Regions from separate parts of the Lachnoclostridium phytofermentans ISDg genome, predicted to be linked through region 3. Evidence: a T-box and tRNA genes for the amino acid it is inferred to sense, from the RefSeq annotation. Region 3 holds a T-box; the other regions hold tRNA genes.
What was found. The T-box of region 3 lies ahead of leuS (leucine--tRNA ligase). A T-box ahead of a tRNA ligase gene usually reads a tRNA of that ligase, here a tRNA-Leu.
Positions count from the first base shown of each region.

Region 1: it encodes a tRNA-Leu, which carries the amino acid that the T-box ahead of leuS (leucine--tRNA ligase) is inferred to sense. The anticodon was not compared.
Region 2: it encodes a tRNA-Leu, which carries the amino acid that the T-box ahead of leuS (leucine--tRNA ligase) is inferred to sense. The anticodon was not compared.

Region 1 is NC_010001.1:450,264-455,415, reverse strand. Features, by position in the region: gene CPHY_RS01965 (hypothetical protein) at 856-1,140, shown strand; gene CPHY_RS01960 (lysine exporter LysO family protein) at 1,143-1,742, shown strand; gene CPHY_RS21555 (DUF6774 domain-containing protein) at 1,914-2,489, opposite strand; tRNA gene CPHY_RS01950 (tRNA-Arg) at 3,102-3,175, opposite strand; tRNA gene CPHY_RS01945 (tRNA-Leu) at 3,224-3,309, opposite strand; tRNA gene CPHY_RS01940 (tRNA-Val) at 3,327-3,399, opposite strand; tRNA gene CPHY_RS01935 (tRNA-Asp) at 3,475-3,548, opposite strand; tRNA gene CPHY_RS01930 (tRNA-Ile) at 3,597-3,670, opposite strand; tRNA gene CPHY_RS01925 (tRNA-Thr) at 3,699-3,771, opposite strand; tRNA gene CPHY_RS01920 (tRNA-Glu) at 3,891-3,962, opposite strand; tRNA gene CPHY_RS01915 (tRNA-Asn) at 4,044-4,115, opposite strand; rRNA gene CPHY_RS01910 (23S ribosomal RNA) at 4,182-5,152, opposite strand, start outside.
Region 2 is NC_010001.1:468,809-473,960, forward strand. Features, by position in the region: gene CPHY_RS20495 (N-acetylmuramoyl-L-alanine amidase) at 1-1,235, shown strand, start outside; gene CPHY_RS02040 (XTP/dITP diphosphatase) at 1,534-2,115, shown strand; gene CPHY_RS02045 (metallophosphoesterase family protein) at 2,132-2,626, shown strand; tRNA gene CPHY_RS02050 (tRNA-Pro) at 2,781-2,855, shown strand; tRNA gene CPHY_RS02055 (tRNA-Gly) at 2,876-2,946, shown strand; tRNA gene CPHY_RS02060 (tRNA-Arg) at 2,983-3,056, shown strand; tRNA gene CPHY_RS02065 (tRNA-His) at 3,086-3,159, shown strand; tRNA gene CPHY_RS02070 (tRNA-Gln) at 3,215-3,286, shown strand; tRNA gene CPHY_RS02075 (tRNA-Lys) at 3,309-3,381, shown strand; tRNA gene CPHY_RS02080 (tRNA-Leu) at 3,439-3,518, shown strand; tRNA gene CPHY_RS02085 (tRNA-Pro) at 3,591-3,665, shown strand; gene CPHY_RS02090 (DJ-1 family glyoxalase III) at 3,909-4,454, shown strand; gene CPHY_RS02095 (hypothetical protein) at 4,579-5,152, shown strand, end outside.
Region 3 is NC_010001.1:1,196,068-1,201,219, forward strand. Features, by position in the region: gene CPHY_RS04980 (ABC-F family ATP-binding cassette domain-containing protein) at 34-1,773, shown strand; T-box leader at 1,971-2,182, shown strand; gene leuS (leucine--tRNA ligase) at 2,238-4,661, shown strand; gene CPHY_RS04990 (leucine-rich repeat protein) at 5,142-5,152, shown strand, end outside.

The DNA of each region.
Region 1 (5,152 bases), 750 kb from region 3:
ATTCATTGGCTCGCATAAAAAAATGACGAAAGGTCCCTACGTTTTTAAAAAAGCCAATATCAAAGAAACCTCTGATATTGGCTTACTTACAACTTAGTTTAACTATTTGTATCGTCATCCATATTATGAAATATTAAACCAACTTTTTCTTAGGAGATTAAATGCCTAACATCCTTAAAAAAGCCTTAAGAAGTCAAATAAAGACTTCGTTAATAAATTATCTAATTCTAGTTTAAATTTATGATAATATTTCCTAATCCTACCAAAGTTCAATTGAATTACATTCACTTATACAAAATTTAATGCAGCTAATTATAATGAAAAACCTGTAAACATACTGTTTGCAGGTTTTAAATTCAAGTAATATAATCTAGTAAGTAACCTGTTAGGAATTTTGTCATTACACGTAATCTGTACCAATGTCGGATACGGTTTAATATATCACAAACAATTTATAAAGTCAAGATTCATAGCTATTTCCTAGCAGATAAAAATTATCCAGTAGTATTGATAGAAGCATCAAAAAATCAAAACTTTCTCGTAGTTTTATACGCTAATTCGTCAAAGTGTTGATGTATTTATCTAAATTTTAACTTCTTAGTACTCAAAGTTCTAATTTTAATAGGATTCATTTTTAAAATTTATATAGAAGCACCAAATTATAAGCAAGTACTGTTTATATCTTTCGTATCATTCGTTTCTCTTGCTTGAAGTTAAAATATTTGTTATAGTATATACGTTTGTATTAGGATTCGTGGGCTTTAGAGAGGTTAAAATTCTCTATTCTTATCCATATCATTATCTGTTCTTGATTTTTTCTAAAAGAGGACTTTATTATAGAAGGGAGGCTATATTATGGATATTCTCATTATTATGGGAATTGGAATTTTCATTGGATCAAGGTTTTTTCCAGAGAAACATAAAAAAAAGAATGAAAAAATGCAAATAGTATGCACCATTTTAATTATTTTTTCTATGGGGGTTATGCTTGGTAAAAGAGAGCATTTTCTTCAAGAGATATCAACACTTGGTTTAACTAGTTTTCTATACTTTTTTATTCCAACAGTCTTTTCTACTTTAATTGTTTACTTATTAACCAGATTATTTATGAAAAAGAAACTAAAAGAAAAGGAGGACTAATTATGGTTCTACTTACCGTAATTGCCCTGTTAATAGGAATTGTTTATGGATTATCCGGCATTGATATAACAATCATTAATTTTGTTACAGAACATACTCATTATATCCTTTATTTACTTATGTTTTTAGTAGCTATCAGCATCGGATTAAATCGTGGCATTATACAGAAAATTAAAGAATATCATGTTAAAGTTTTTATTATTCCTTTTGGTATCATAATTGGATCGTTACTTGGAGGTATTATTTGTAGTTTTATCACTGGAATCTCTATGAACACCAGTACAGCTATGGCAAGTGGATTAGGTTGGTATAGCTTATCTGGTGTTATGGTAAGCGAGTTCGCAGGTGCTTCGTTTGGTAGTATTACTTTCTTAAGTAATTTAATGAGAGAAATATTTTCTTTCTTTAGTATCCCACTCATAGCAAAGTATTTGAATTTTCCAACCTGTATAGCTCCTGCAGGAGCTACCAGTGAAGATACTACCCTACCTATGTTAATTCGATATACCAATGAAGAAACCGTAGTATTATCTGTAATCAATGGTATTATTTGCTCAGCAGCAGTACCAATACTCATTAATCTCTGCTATCAGATTTTTTAAATTATTTTTGAGCAAAATATTTTATATATAATTTTTACTCATGATAGACATTGATGTGAATTAATGTCTATCTAATTTACTTAATAAGTATACTTCTAAGAATTATGTACATATTCCTTCTTGTAATTTATTTATAAAGGTCCGAATCGAAATTGCATTCATCCTATCATTCTATTTCTTGTTACTATGATTAATATCCTCTGACATATCAACGATTTTATTATCGCCCATCTTCATAGAATTATCATTTTTAGTGAATGTAGCTTTCATATTACTACTCCCACTAGTCTTCATTTCGGAGCTTTGTTCTCTTTTTACCGGTGTAATAACGTTTTTCTCATCACTGATTTGTTTTATACTACTACCGCTACTAGCGCTATTACCATTATTACTTTTACTGTCTTTATTATTTTTACCTACTTTATTACCATTACCGTCTTTATTACCTTTGTTACCTCTATTATCATTACTACCATTATTCTCGCTACTATTATTATTGTTACTATTATTATTGTTACTATTATTATTGCCGCTATTAGCATTACTATCTTTACTATTCTTCGCTGTGTTTGCGGCTTTCTTTTCGCAGATATCCTTACAAACCGCTCTACGTACCGCAATAGCATTAAGTGCATCACTTAAAAATAACAAGTCAGCTGCAAGCAATGCTAATTCGTTGTCATCAAGACATTCTGCAATTCGACATGCTACAGAGCTTATCAACAGTATATCAGTACAACTACTCATGATTATCACCTCGATATATTATATGTACTAAAGAAAGCGGGTAGTATTAAAGTTGTCCTTGAAGGTATTCGTAAGTAAATCTATGACTAACTAGTACAAGTTATGTCTAGTAAATATAATTTTATTTGGTTTATGACGGCAGAAAAAAATAGCCAATAAATTGTTGACTATCGAAATAACACAAGAAACTCCCTTAGAGAAATACTTACTGTTTTTCCCTTACTTATTAATTATAGCATACTATTTATGGTATACAAGAATAATAGGTTTCTAAATCTGAATATAGTGATTATGATAGCTAATTTTAAGTTAAACCATAAGGTTCTATTTAAATTATTGAGGGGTAAGCGTTTGGATTCTTAGACAAGACAGATTGATGATTATTATGATAATGAATTCTTTAAAATAGATAAATGAACAGTGGTATTTTAATATATTGGACGATTTTTTTAAAATATCTGTGACACATTTAAATAAAAATATCCCTGCATCTAGTATCTAGGGGTTCCTAAGAACCACACCACAACACCTGACACAAGGGTTTCCATTTTGATATGAGATCATGTCAATAAAATGAAAAAAGCCTGTAAACTCAGCATTTACAGGCACTAATGTACGTGACATGATTCGAACACGCGACCTTCTGGTCCGTAGCCAGACGCTCTATCCAGCTGAGCTACACGTACATAGTATGAAATTTTCATACTGATTATCTTTGAAAAATTCAAAGATAATGCCGGCGACCGGAATCGAACCGGTACGGGAGATTAGTCCCGCAGGATTTTAAGTCCTGTGCGTCTGCCAGTTCCGCCACGCCGGCATAACCTTTCGGTTGAATGGGACCTATAGGGCTCGAACCTATGACCCTCTGCTTGTAAGGCAGATGCTCTCCCAGCTGAGCTAAGATCCCAATTTAACTGGTCTTTATGACTCGATAACAAATACATATTGAGTATTTTTTGTCGTGTAATCTTTTCGATTACAACGACTCAGATGGGACTCGAACCCACGACCTCCGCCGTGACAGGGCGGCGCTCTAACCAACTGAGCCACTGAGCCAAATTCTTTTATTTCCTGTAAGATAATCCTTTGTATAATTATCTCTAGTGGACCTTCGGGGACTCGAACCCGGGACCGACCGGTTATGAGCCGGTTGCTCTAACCAACTGAGCTAAAGGTCCATGTCTTTTGAAAATCAAAAGCCATAAAAGCCGACGATCGGACTCGAACCGATAACCTGCTGATTACAAGTCAGCTGCTCTGCCAATTGAGCCACGTCGGCGTATTCACTTTACGTTTAATTGAGCCACGTCGGCACAATGTTCAATAGAGTATCTTTTTTTCACAAAGATAAGACCGATAGTAGCTTTCACCACTTTAGTTAACTATCAATCTTACAAATGACTCCAAGGGGATTTGAACCCCTGTTACCGCCGTGAAAGGGCGGTGTCTTAACCGCTTGACCATGGAGCCGTGCTAATAATATTAACATATAATTTAATTCTTGTCAATTAACAATTTTATCATTCATATCATGGTTATTCTTGTTAATAACTCCCCGAGTTGGGCTCGAACCAACAACCCCACGGTTAACAGCCGTGTGCTCTACCATTGAGCTATCGAGGAATACTTCTACATTGTAATAAATGATGTTGACATTGTCAACTCAGAAAAAAGTTTAAACAAACCTTTTAGGTTAAGCCCTCGACCTATTAGTAACAATCAGCTACATGTGTTACCACACTTCCACCTTTGTCCTATCAACCTTATCGTCTTTAAGGGGTCTTACTAGCTTATGCTATGGGATATCTTATCTTGAGGGGGGCTTCACGCTTAGATGCCTTCAGCGTTTATCCCGTCCCGACTTGGCTACTCGGCCATGCTCTTGGTAGAACAACCGATACACCAGAGGTCAGTCCATCCCGGTCCTCTCGTACTAAGGACAGCTCCTCTCAAATATCCTACGCCTACGCCGGATAGGGACCGAACTGTCTCACGACGTTCTGAACCCAGCTCGCGTACCGCTTTAATGGGCGAACAGCCCAACCCTTGGGACCTACTACAGCCCCAGGATGCGATGAGCCGACATCGAGGTGCCAAACCACTCCGTCGATGTGAACTCTTGGGAGTGATAAGCCTGTTATCCCCAGGGTAGCTTTTATCCGTTGAGCGATGGCAATCCCACTTTATACCACCGGATCACTAAGTCCTACTTTCGTACCTGCTCCACCCGTCGGTGTCACAGTCAAGCTCTCTTATGCCTTTGCACTCTACGAATGGTTTCCAACCATTCTGAGAGAACCTTTGAGCGCCTCCGATACCCTTTCGGAGGCGACCGCCCCAGTCAAACTCCCCGCCTGACATTGTCCCCTAGCCGGGTCACGGCTACAGGTTAGAAATCCAGTACTACAAGGGTGGTATCCCAACAGCGACTCCGTAAGAACTGGCGTTCCTACTTCTTAGTCTCCCACCTATCCTGTACATGCAGCACCGAATCCCAGTATCAAGCTGAAGTAAAGCTCCATGGGGTCTTTCCGTCCTGGCGCAGGTAACCAGCATCTTCACTGGTATTTCAATTTCACCGGGTGCATTGTCGAGACAGTGCCCAAATCATTACGCCTTTCGTGCGGGTCGGAACTTACCCGACAAGGAATTTCGCTACC
Region 2 (5,152 bases), 730 kb from region 3:
CACATCAAGAGGATTCTGACTGCAAACAAAATATCAAGCAGCAGATACCTGGTGGTATTTCAGAGAATTTAAAGGAAAGGCTAGGTAATAACTTTATTGTAGTAGAAAAGCCTTGTCATTTATCAAATTCTGCTATGGTTGAATTAATCGATGAGGCCGTGGATCGAAAAATCCGTTTTATTATTACAGATTCTTATGAAATAAAGATAGAAGATAACCAAATTCATCGAATGTATCAAGGTAACTATTATAAAGGAAAGCCAGAATCTGAGGCTCCAAAAGCAACAACGGTTCCTGAAAATCAAAAAGAGCAATTGGTGGAGAATCAACCTCTAACTTCTGCATCAGCAGGAAAAGAAAAAGTAGATAGCGTTACTTCAGACAATACCAAAGATACAGCCAGTAACCAAGCTTCAACGACTGGATCAAACGAAAGTTCACCGGAAAAAGAGGAATCAGAGAGTATAACTTTCACTGATTGTATAAAGAGTATTCAAATAAACAGTTATGCTTATCCTGATAATGAGAGTTTTAAGACCGAGATAACATTGGAATTAGACAAAACCTATGCTTATGTATTATTTGAGGACGATCACAACTACTATATTTCCCTAGTGCGTCCGAAAGATATTTATGATAAAATCATTGTTGTAGATGCTGGACATGGTGGATATGATTCTGGAACTTACTCAAGGGATTTCGTTTACCATGAAAAAGATATGAACCTTTCTATGGTACTAGAGCTAAAAAAATTATTAGACAAAGAGGACATTAAGGTTTATTATACCAGAACCACGGATCGTGGACTTACTCTAAATCAGCGAGTAACCCTGGCTAATGATGTGGAAGCAGACCTTTTCTTAAGTTTTCATTGTAATGCGAATGAGGAACGTGGTGTACACGGTACAGAGGTGCTTTATAATGAGAAACAAAATGATTGGACGAGGATGAATTCCAAGAGCTTTGCAACTCTTTGCCTTGAGGAAGTTTTGAATGAAATTGGTTTAGAAGATAGAGGATTGGTTCCACGTAGCAAAGATGTGTATATCGTAGGTGAAGCAAATGTACCAGTTGCATTAGTAGAAGCTGCATTTATGTCAAATCAAGGAGACCTTAACTTCTTAGCTAGTAAGGATGGAAAACAAAAGGTTGCGAAGGGTGCATACAATGCGATATTATCTGCTTATAAGGAATTAGAGCAGGAAGATAAGGGACAAAAGACAGTAATGAGATAAGTGTGAAAGAACAAAGTTCTTTCACACAGAAGTTTGTGCCTGCGTCGTCCTCGGCACAAACTTCCGGCCTACTACTAAGCAGGCATGGTTTCAAGTGTGAAGAGAATTTCTAAGGCGCTAAAAAACACCGCCTAAGAAATTCTAAAACTTCACACTGGTTCATGCTTCTTTTTTATGACAAGGAAAAGTTCGCGAAGCGTACTTTCCCTTATATATGCTTGTGCTATATCTTGTGCAGATGCGATATTTAATGGGTGTTAGATATTAGAATAGAATTTAAAAAGTAAGGAAGCTAACGATGAGAAAGATTATTTTTGCAACATCCAACGAAGGAAAAATGAGAGAAATAAGGATGATATTAAAAGACTTGGATTATGAAGTAGTATCCATGAAAGAAGCTGGAATAGATATTTCAATTGAAGAAACCGGAACAACATTTGAAGAAAATGCTATAATAAAAGCAAAGACAATTATGGAAATGACGGGAGAAATTGTTTTAGCTGACGATTCTGGATTAGAAGTTGATTATCTTGAGAAAGCTCCTGGTGTTTATTCAGCACGTTATCTAGGAGAAGATACCTCCTACGATATTAAGAATAATCATATCTTATCTTTGCTTGAAGGCGTAGCAGAAGAGAAACGTTCCGCCCGGTTTGTATGTGTCATTGCATGTGCTTGGCCTAACGGAGAAATTAAGGTAAAAAGAGCAACCATTGAAGGAAATATCGGATATGAGATAGCTGGTGAAAATGGATTTGGTTATGATCCAATTTTTGTTGTGCCAGAATACGGTTGTACTACTGCAGAATTAACTGCAGAGCAAAAGAATACAATTAGTCATAGGGCAAAAGCGTTAAATGCAATGAAGGAAGAATTATAGGTTTAGGAGAGCGCGCATGAATATACTAATTGTAAGTGATTCCCATGGAAGATATACTAATTTAGAGAGAGCTATAAAAAAAGTTTCTCCTATTGACATGCTAATTCACCTTGGAGACTATGAGGGTGATGCATCCTATATCAAAGAGATAGCTGACTGCCCAGTTGAGATGGTATCCGGAAATAATGATTATTTTACCGACATACCACGTGAAAAATTTTTAGAAATCGGGAAATACTATGTAATGTTAACCCATGGACATCGGTATGGAGTAAATTATGGGACAGAGCAACTAAAAGAAGCTGCTGTATTAAATGGCGCAGATATTGTAATGTTTGGACATACTCATCAACCATTGATTGACTTGAAAGATGATAGCCTCGCTGTCATTAACCCTGGTAGTATTACACAGCCTAGACAAGCTGGACGAATACCAACGTTTATCCTAATGGAGATTGATTCAAAAGGAGAAGCGCATTATACACTGAATTACATTGAAGATAGCCTATAAGATATCACGAAATAGCAAGTGGTATAAACTGGATGAAAAATCTTATAAAAAAAGTGTTGACATTCACCTTTTTGTCATATATAATAACTCTTGCGTCTGACAGAGAACACTTCTTAAAGATGCGCAACAGAATATGATGTGTGGTTTTATTTACCGGGGTGTGGCTCAGTTTGGCTAGAGTGCTTGATTTGGGATCAAGAGGTCGCAGGTTCGAATCCTGTCACCCCGATTGAATAGCAAAACACGCATGCGGGTGTAGTTCAATGGTAGAACACTAGCCTTCCAAGCTAGATACGTGGGTTCGATTCCCATCACCCGCTTGATGTTTGGCATAACATCGAAAACATATGCTAAATGTGCTAGTAGCTCAGTTGGATAGAGCATCGGCCTTCTAAGCCGGTTGTCGGGGGTTCGAATCCCTTCTGGCACATTTTTTCTTTCTAAAAGAAAAAATTTGTGGTGGGTATAGCGCAGTTGGTTAGCGCGCCAGATTGTGGCTCTGGAGGCCAAGGGTTCGAATCCCTTTATCCACCCTAGCAACAATGAGTTGTAAATATTAATTCTTTTTATAATAAAAGATTTTAATAGTGGGCTATCGCCAAGCGGTAAGGCACAGGACTTTGACTCCTGCATTCGCTGGTTCAAATCCAGCTAGCCCAGCTGCTAAGTGATTAGCAAAGATGGGATATTAGCTCAGTCGGTAGAGCACTTGACTTTTAATCAAGGTGTCCCGGGTTCGAATCCCGGATGTCTCATGACAGAGCTAGAAAAAATAACTCTGTGGGAAAGAGCAATAAGAATTGCTAATACATGCGGATGTGGCGGAACTGGCAGACGCACTAGACTTAGGATCTAGCGGGCAACCGTGCAGGTTCAATTCCTGTCATCCGCATTAGTTTTTCTTTGTGTATTTCCTAGAAATACATACTTTCCAAAAAAAGATGGCATGTCTTTTATATTGCCTCGGGGTGTGGCTCAGTTTGGCTAGAGTGCTTGATTTGGGATCAAGAGGTCGCAGGTTCGAATCCTGTCACCCCGATTACTTAAATATCGTAAATGGTAAGAGGCGAAAGCCTCTTTTTTTCTGCTCAGCGCTAAGTATTGGGTGAAGTTTCAATGGAATTCGTCTGATACAAGGCGCAGAGCTATTTTTTATCTTGAATAAGTATCTTAGTTTCTCTTGTTGGATAGTGAATCCTATCAATTCCAGTTATTATCTGATATAATAAAAGATGGTAATTATTTTGTAATACAGTAGTATGCCAATTAAGGAGGTTTTATTATGGCAAAAGTATATGTATTTTTAGCAGATGGATTTGAAGAAATAGAGGCTCTCACTGTAGTAGATTTACTACGTAGGGCAGGAGTTGATGTAACTACAGTATCAATAACTGAAAATAATCTTGTTCATGGGGCTCATGGAATTGATGTTATGGCCGATATATTATTTAAGGATGATTTATCAGAAGCTGATATGCTGGTTCTGCCTGGCGGTGGATTAGGCACAAGAAATTTATTAGACCATGAAGGACTTAAGGATTTACTTATAGACTACGAAAAAAAAGGTCGTTACTTAGCGGCAATTTGTGCAGCCCCATCGATATTAGGGACGCATGGATTATTGAAAGGAAAACGTGCAATCTGTTATCCGGGATTTGAGGATAAACTTACAGGTGCTGTTGTAACGAACGATAAGGTTGTCGTAGATGGGAAAATTATTACGAGTAAAGGAGCTGGTACTTCAATAGAGTTTTCTTTAGAGCTAATAAAGATTCTTTGTGGAGAGGAAGCATCCAACCAGATATTAAACGGAATCCAGTATCAGTAGTAACTAGTAGTGATAGGCCAAGGATGGCGAAAATCAGTTGTTTTAGAGCTTGTTATATTTAAGTATTCGTTATCCTTAGTACAAACTTCATATGCGCATGGTAAGTGCAGGAATGGGGGATAAGATGAAAGAAATAAAAGAGGAATACAGTTATATTGTTAGTAGGAACAAAGAATCAGAGCATAAGAGTAGAGTAAAAAAAGCAATTGCGATTTTTGCTACTTTAAGCTTTCTTGTAGGAGCGTTTCTACTGTTTGACCAATTAGCGCCACGGATTGCATTCTCAAAGGAAGAGGATACGGAATCAGTAGATCAAGCTAATGTGAAATCAGTCAGAGAGATTTCCCTATTGGATAATAAAGAAGTAACAGTGCCCGCCGCTTTAACGAAAATAGAGCCTATTACAGAAGGTACAATGGTGAATATTATATTAGATTATGCTAATGATAAAATTACTGTTAAGCCTGGTACTTCAACTAGTACAAAACTATATTTCTCACAAGATAAGATGAAGACATGGGAAAAAATGACTGGTAATAACGTTAATAATGGTCTTGATATTGATTTATCGATTTTTTTAAAAACATCCGATAATACAATTTATTTTAAAGGCGATAAAGACAAAGCTATTGCTGCGGTTACTTTACCGAAGGAAGATAAAGACTTTAAGGTAAGCTATTATGTTGAAAATGGGGCTG
Region 3 (5,152 bases):
GCCCCTTTTTTATTCATAAAGAAAGGTAATAATATGATTAAAGTTGAAAACCTATCCTACTCTTTTCCACAAAAGGATTTATATAATAAAATTTCATTTACATTAGAAGATGATCAACATTGTGCTTTTATAGGAACAAGCGGCACTGGAAAAAGTACATTAATAGATATAATTATGAACCCTGAAAGATATATATTCGATGGAAAGTTAGAGATAACCCCTAACTGTAGAATTGGGTATGTAAGTCAGTTCTCGCAATTGGATAAAACAAAAGAAATTACAGTATTCGAATATATTGCGGAAGAATTCATTAAGTTACAAAATGAAATAAACTCTATTTGTGCTGAAATGGAAACATCTTCGGATATCGATTCTTTACTGGAAAAATACCAACAATCGTTGGATGCATTAGATGCAATTGGTGGGGATGATTTCGAAAGTAATATTACTAAGAAACTAAATCTAGCCAACCTAAGTAAGTATGAAGATCTTATGGTATCGAAACTTAGTGGTGGGGAATTCAAACTTATTCAAGTGATTAAGGAAATGCTAACAGTGCCAGACTTAATGATTATGGATGAACCTGATGTATTTTTAGACTTTGAACACCTTAATGCACTTAAAAATCTAATTAATTCACACAAAGGGATTATGCTAGTTATTACGCACAACCGATATCTATTGAATCATTGTTTTAATAAAATAATACACTTAGAAAACACAGAACTCCAAGAGTATAATGGAAGATATATTGATTATAACTTCTCGTTACTTCAAAGTAAAATCGAGTTACAAGAACTAGCGGATGCTGATGCACAGGAAATTGAGAGAAATAAGAAAATAATCGATAAACTAAGATTTGCCGCAACTTATTACACCTGTGCCTCTAGAGGGCGAGCGTTAGATGCCAGAGTTTCACTTTTACGAAGATTAGAAGAACGTAGAATAAAAGAGCCATTTGTTGATATTAAACAACCGGAAATCAGTTTAGTTACAGAAAATGAAATCGAAGAAACGATTGTTTTAAAAGTTAATGATTACAGTGCCTCATTTAAAGATGTACTTTTAGAGAATGTTAACTTTGAAATTAACTCTACTGATAAGGTGGCCCTTATAGGTCCAAATGGTAGCGGAAAAACAACTTTACTTCGTGAAATCTTTAAAAATAATCATGAGTCTATTGAGATACACGAAGATGTTCAAATGGCTTTTTTATCTCAACTTCAAGGCGAAATGCTAAATGAATCGAATACGATGCAAGAAGAGTTCTTTGAGGCTGGATTTAAAAATTATGATGAGATTCGAACACATCTTTTCAACTATGGTTTTGAGGAAGAACTCATGAATCAAAAGATTGAAGCTTTATCTGGTGGAGAGAAAAACTTACTTCAGTTGGCTAAAATTTCTGCTAGTAAAGCGAATCTGTTGCTACTTGATGAACCAACCAGTCATCTAGACACTTATTCACAAATAGCACTAGAAAAAGCCATAGAAAACTATAATGGCGCGATTTTAATGATCTCTCATGATTTCTATTCTATAGCAAACTGTATGGATTATGTTTTGCTCATTGAAGATAAGACGATTAGAAAAATGAGTATACGAAAATTCAGAAAGATGATTTATGCGAATCATTTTGATAAAGACTATTTAGAAATTGAACAAAAGAAAAAAGAAGTGGAAACTAAAATAGCCTTGGCTCTAAAGGATACTAATTTTGTGCTTGCAAAAGCTTTATCAGAAGAATTAGAAGCACTGATTAAATTACTATAAAAGGCAGTTCTTAGGAACTCTCAAAGGATGATACGCACATATGCTACGGCGATACGCACATATGCTTTGGTGAACCGTACCTAAGTAATGTTAAAAGATACGAATGAAAGTGATAAATGAGATCGATTTCTTTAATTTTTCATAGTTCCCCTTGACATATTGCAAAGAAAAGGTTAGTGTATTATCAGATAAATAAGAAAAAAGTTATGATTAGAAGTAGTAAAAGTAGGTTCCAGTAACAGAGAGTTATCGGTAGGTGGAAGATAATCTGGGAAGCTTTGAACTCGTCTATGAACTCTGAGGTTGAACATAAGTAGACCTTAGCGGGAATTCCCGTTATAGAATTTAAGTGCAGGGTTAGCCCTGAATTAGAGTGGTACCGCGGTAGGTTTATCCTTTCGTCTCTTTATTGGAGGCGAAGGGATTTTTTTAATTTATTAAAAGCAAAAGAATGGAGAAAAAATATGGAACAACTATATGATCCAAATAAAATTGAAGAGAAATGGCAGAAATATTGGGAAGAGAAAGAAACATTTAAAACCGATGTATGGGACTTTAGTAAACCTAAATATTATGTATTAGATATGTTCCCTTATCCATCAGGAGTTGGTCTTCATGCAGGACATCCAGAAGGATATACTGCAACTGACATTGTATCACGTATGAAACGTATGCAAGGTTATAATGTATTGCATCCAATGGGATATGACTCCTTTGGTTTGCCAGCAGAACAATATGCTGTTAGTACAGGAAATCACCCAAATGGATTTACTGAAAAGAATATTGAATCTTTCTCAAAACAGTTAAAAGAACTTGGTTTTGACTATGACTGGTCTAAAATGATTGCTACTAGTGACCCCAAATTCTATAAATGGACACAATGGATTTTCAAACAATTATATTTAGATGGTTATGCAAAATACATTGATATGCCAGTAAATTGGTGTGAAGAACTTGGTACAGTATTATCAAATGATGAAGTTATTGATGGTAAATCGGAACGTGGTGGTTATCCAGTTATCCGTAAAAATATGAAGCAATGGGTAATCAATCAGCCAGCTTTTGCTGAAAAATTATTAGAAGGCTTAGAGGAAATCGATTGGCCAGAATCCACTAAGGATATGCAAAGACACTGGATTGGTAAATCCGAAGGTGTGGAAGTTGATCTTGAGATTGTTGGTGGCGGTAATTTCTCTATCTATACAACTTGTATTGAAACAATTTACGGTATTACTTTCATGGTACTTGCTCCAGACGGTCAGATTGTGAAAGACTTGATGCCTAGAATTGAGAATAAAGAAGAAGTAGAAGCTTATATTAATGAAACTCTTAAGAAGAATGATATGGACCGTACTGAGCTTAATAAGACAAAGTCAGGTTGTATCTTAAAGGGTATCTATGCAATTAATCCAGTGAATGGTAAGGAAGTTCCTTTGTTCATCGGTGATTTCGTATTAGCAAGCTATGGAACAGGTGCAGTTATGGCAGTTCCTTCTCATGACCAAAGAGACTTTGAATATGCGATGGTTCATAACATCCCTATGATTCAAGTAATTGATGGAGCAGATGTAAGTGAGAAAGCATTTGAAAAGGGTGATTATCTTGGCAAAGGTTGCAAGTTAATGAACTCAGAAGAATTTACAGGACTTACAGTAGAAGAAGCCAAAGGAGCTATTACTGAGAAGTTAAGCAAGATGGGAGTTGCACGTAAATCTGTGAATTACCATTTCCGTGAATGGATTTTTGCTAGACAAAGATATTGGGGAGAACCAGTGCCAGTTGTTTATACAGAAAATGATGAAATCCATGTATTAAGCGATAACGAATTACCACTTATTTTACCTGTACTTGAAGATTACAAAGGTAAGAATGGTAAGGCTCCTCTTGAAAATGCAACTGAGTGGAAACAATATGAAAAAGACGGCGTAAAAGGAAAGCGCGAAACTTCAACTATGCCTGGTAGTGCAGGTTCAAGCTGGTATTTTATGCGTTATATCGATCCAGATAACCAAGAAGAATTTGCAAATCAAGAATTGCTAAAGCATTGGTTACCAGTAGATTTATATATTGGTGGTCCAGAACATGCAGTTGGACACTTAATGTACTCAAGAATTTGGAATCGCTATTTATATGATAAAGGTTTATCACCAGTAAAAGAGCCATTTAAGAAATTAGTTCATCAAGGAATGATTCTAGGTTCCAATGGTATAAAGATGGGTAAACGTTTCCCAGAATTTGTTGTAAATCCAAGTGATATCATTAGAGATTATGGTGCAGATACCTTAAGACTTTATGAGATGTTTATGGGACCTTTAGAAGTATCTAAACCATGGAATCAACAAGGTGTAGAAGGCGCAAGAAAATTCATTAATCGTGTTTGGACATTCTTTACTAATGAAGAGAACATTACAGACGACAATAAGGATTCCTTAACAAAAGTATATCATCAGACAGTGAAGAAAGTGACAAGCGACTTCGAACAATTAGGCTTTAATACCGCCATTAGCCAGATGATGATTTTTGTAAATAGTGTATATAAAGTTGGATCTTGCCCAAGAGAGTATGCAGAAGGCTTTATTAAGATGTATTCTTGTATTTGTCCTCATGTTGGTGAAGAGATGTGGAATGTCTTGGGCCATAACAATACACTAGCTAATGAGAGCTGGCCGACTTATGATGAAGACGCTATCAAAGAAGATACTATTACGATTGGTGTTCAAGTAAATGGTAAGGTGAAGGGTACTGTGGAGTTATCTGTGGATGAAGAGAATGACTCTGCCCTTGCTAAGGCGAAGGAAGTTCCTACCGTTGCAAAAGCAATAGAAGGAAATGCAATTGTAAAAGAGATCTATGTGAAAGGTAAAATTATTAATATTGTTGTAAAATAATTGGTGTAGTTAGCGGATTTATTTTTCACCAATTAGAAAGTTCTACGAGTTAATCAGTTAATAAGACAAGATGTAAACTCTCCTTTATTTATGTTACGGTGAACCGTACCATAAGTAAAGGAGAGTTTTACTGATTTTGAATACTCTGTCTATGAAAGCGAAAAGATACTTTCATAGACAGAAAAAAGAAGTTAGGGATAATTTTAAATTTTAAATTTGAAAAGATTGTGATTTTTCCTTTTTTGTATCTCTAGTTTAGTATCTGGTATAATATGTTAAGAAAATGTAATAATTTTACCATATGATTGCCTTTTTCAATGTCTATCTTTAGAATATAGTAAAATTATGTCTAAGCAATATCACAAGCAAGATCATGATATACGCGTGGTAAATTAGGGGGAGTGTGAAAAACGAAGATTTTTTACACTCGAATTTGTGCTGTTGCCCAAATTCGCAGGATTGCGACAGAATGGAGGAAGTATGAAAAGGAT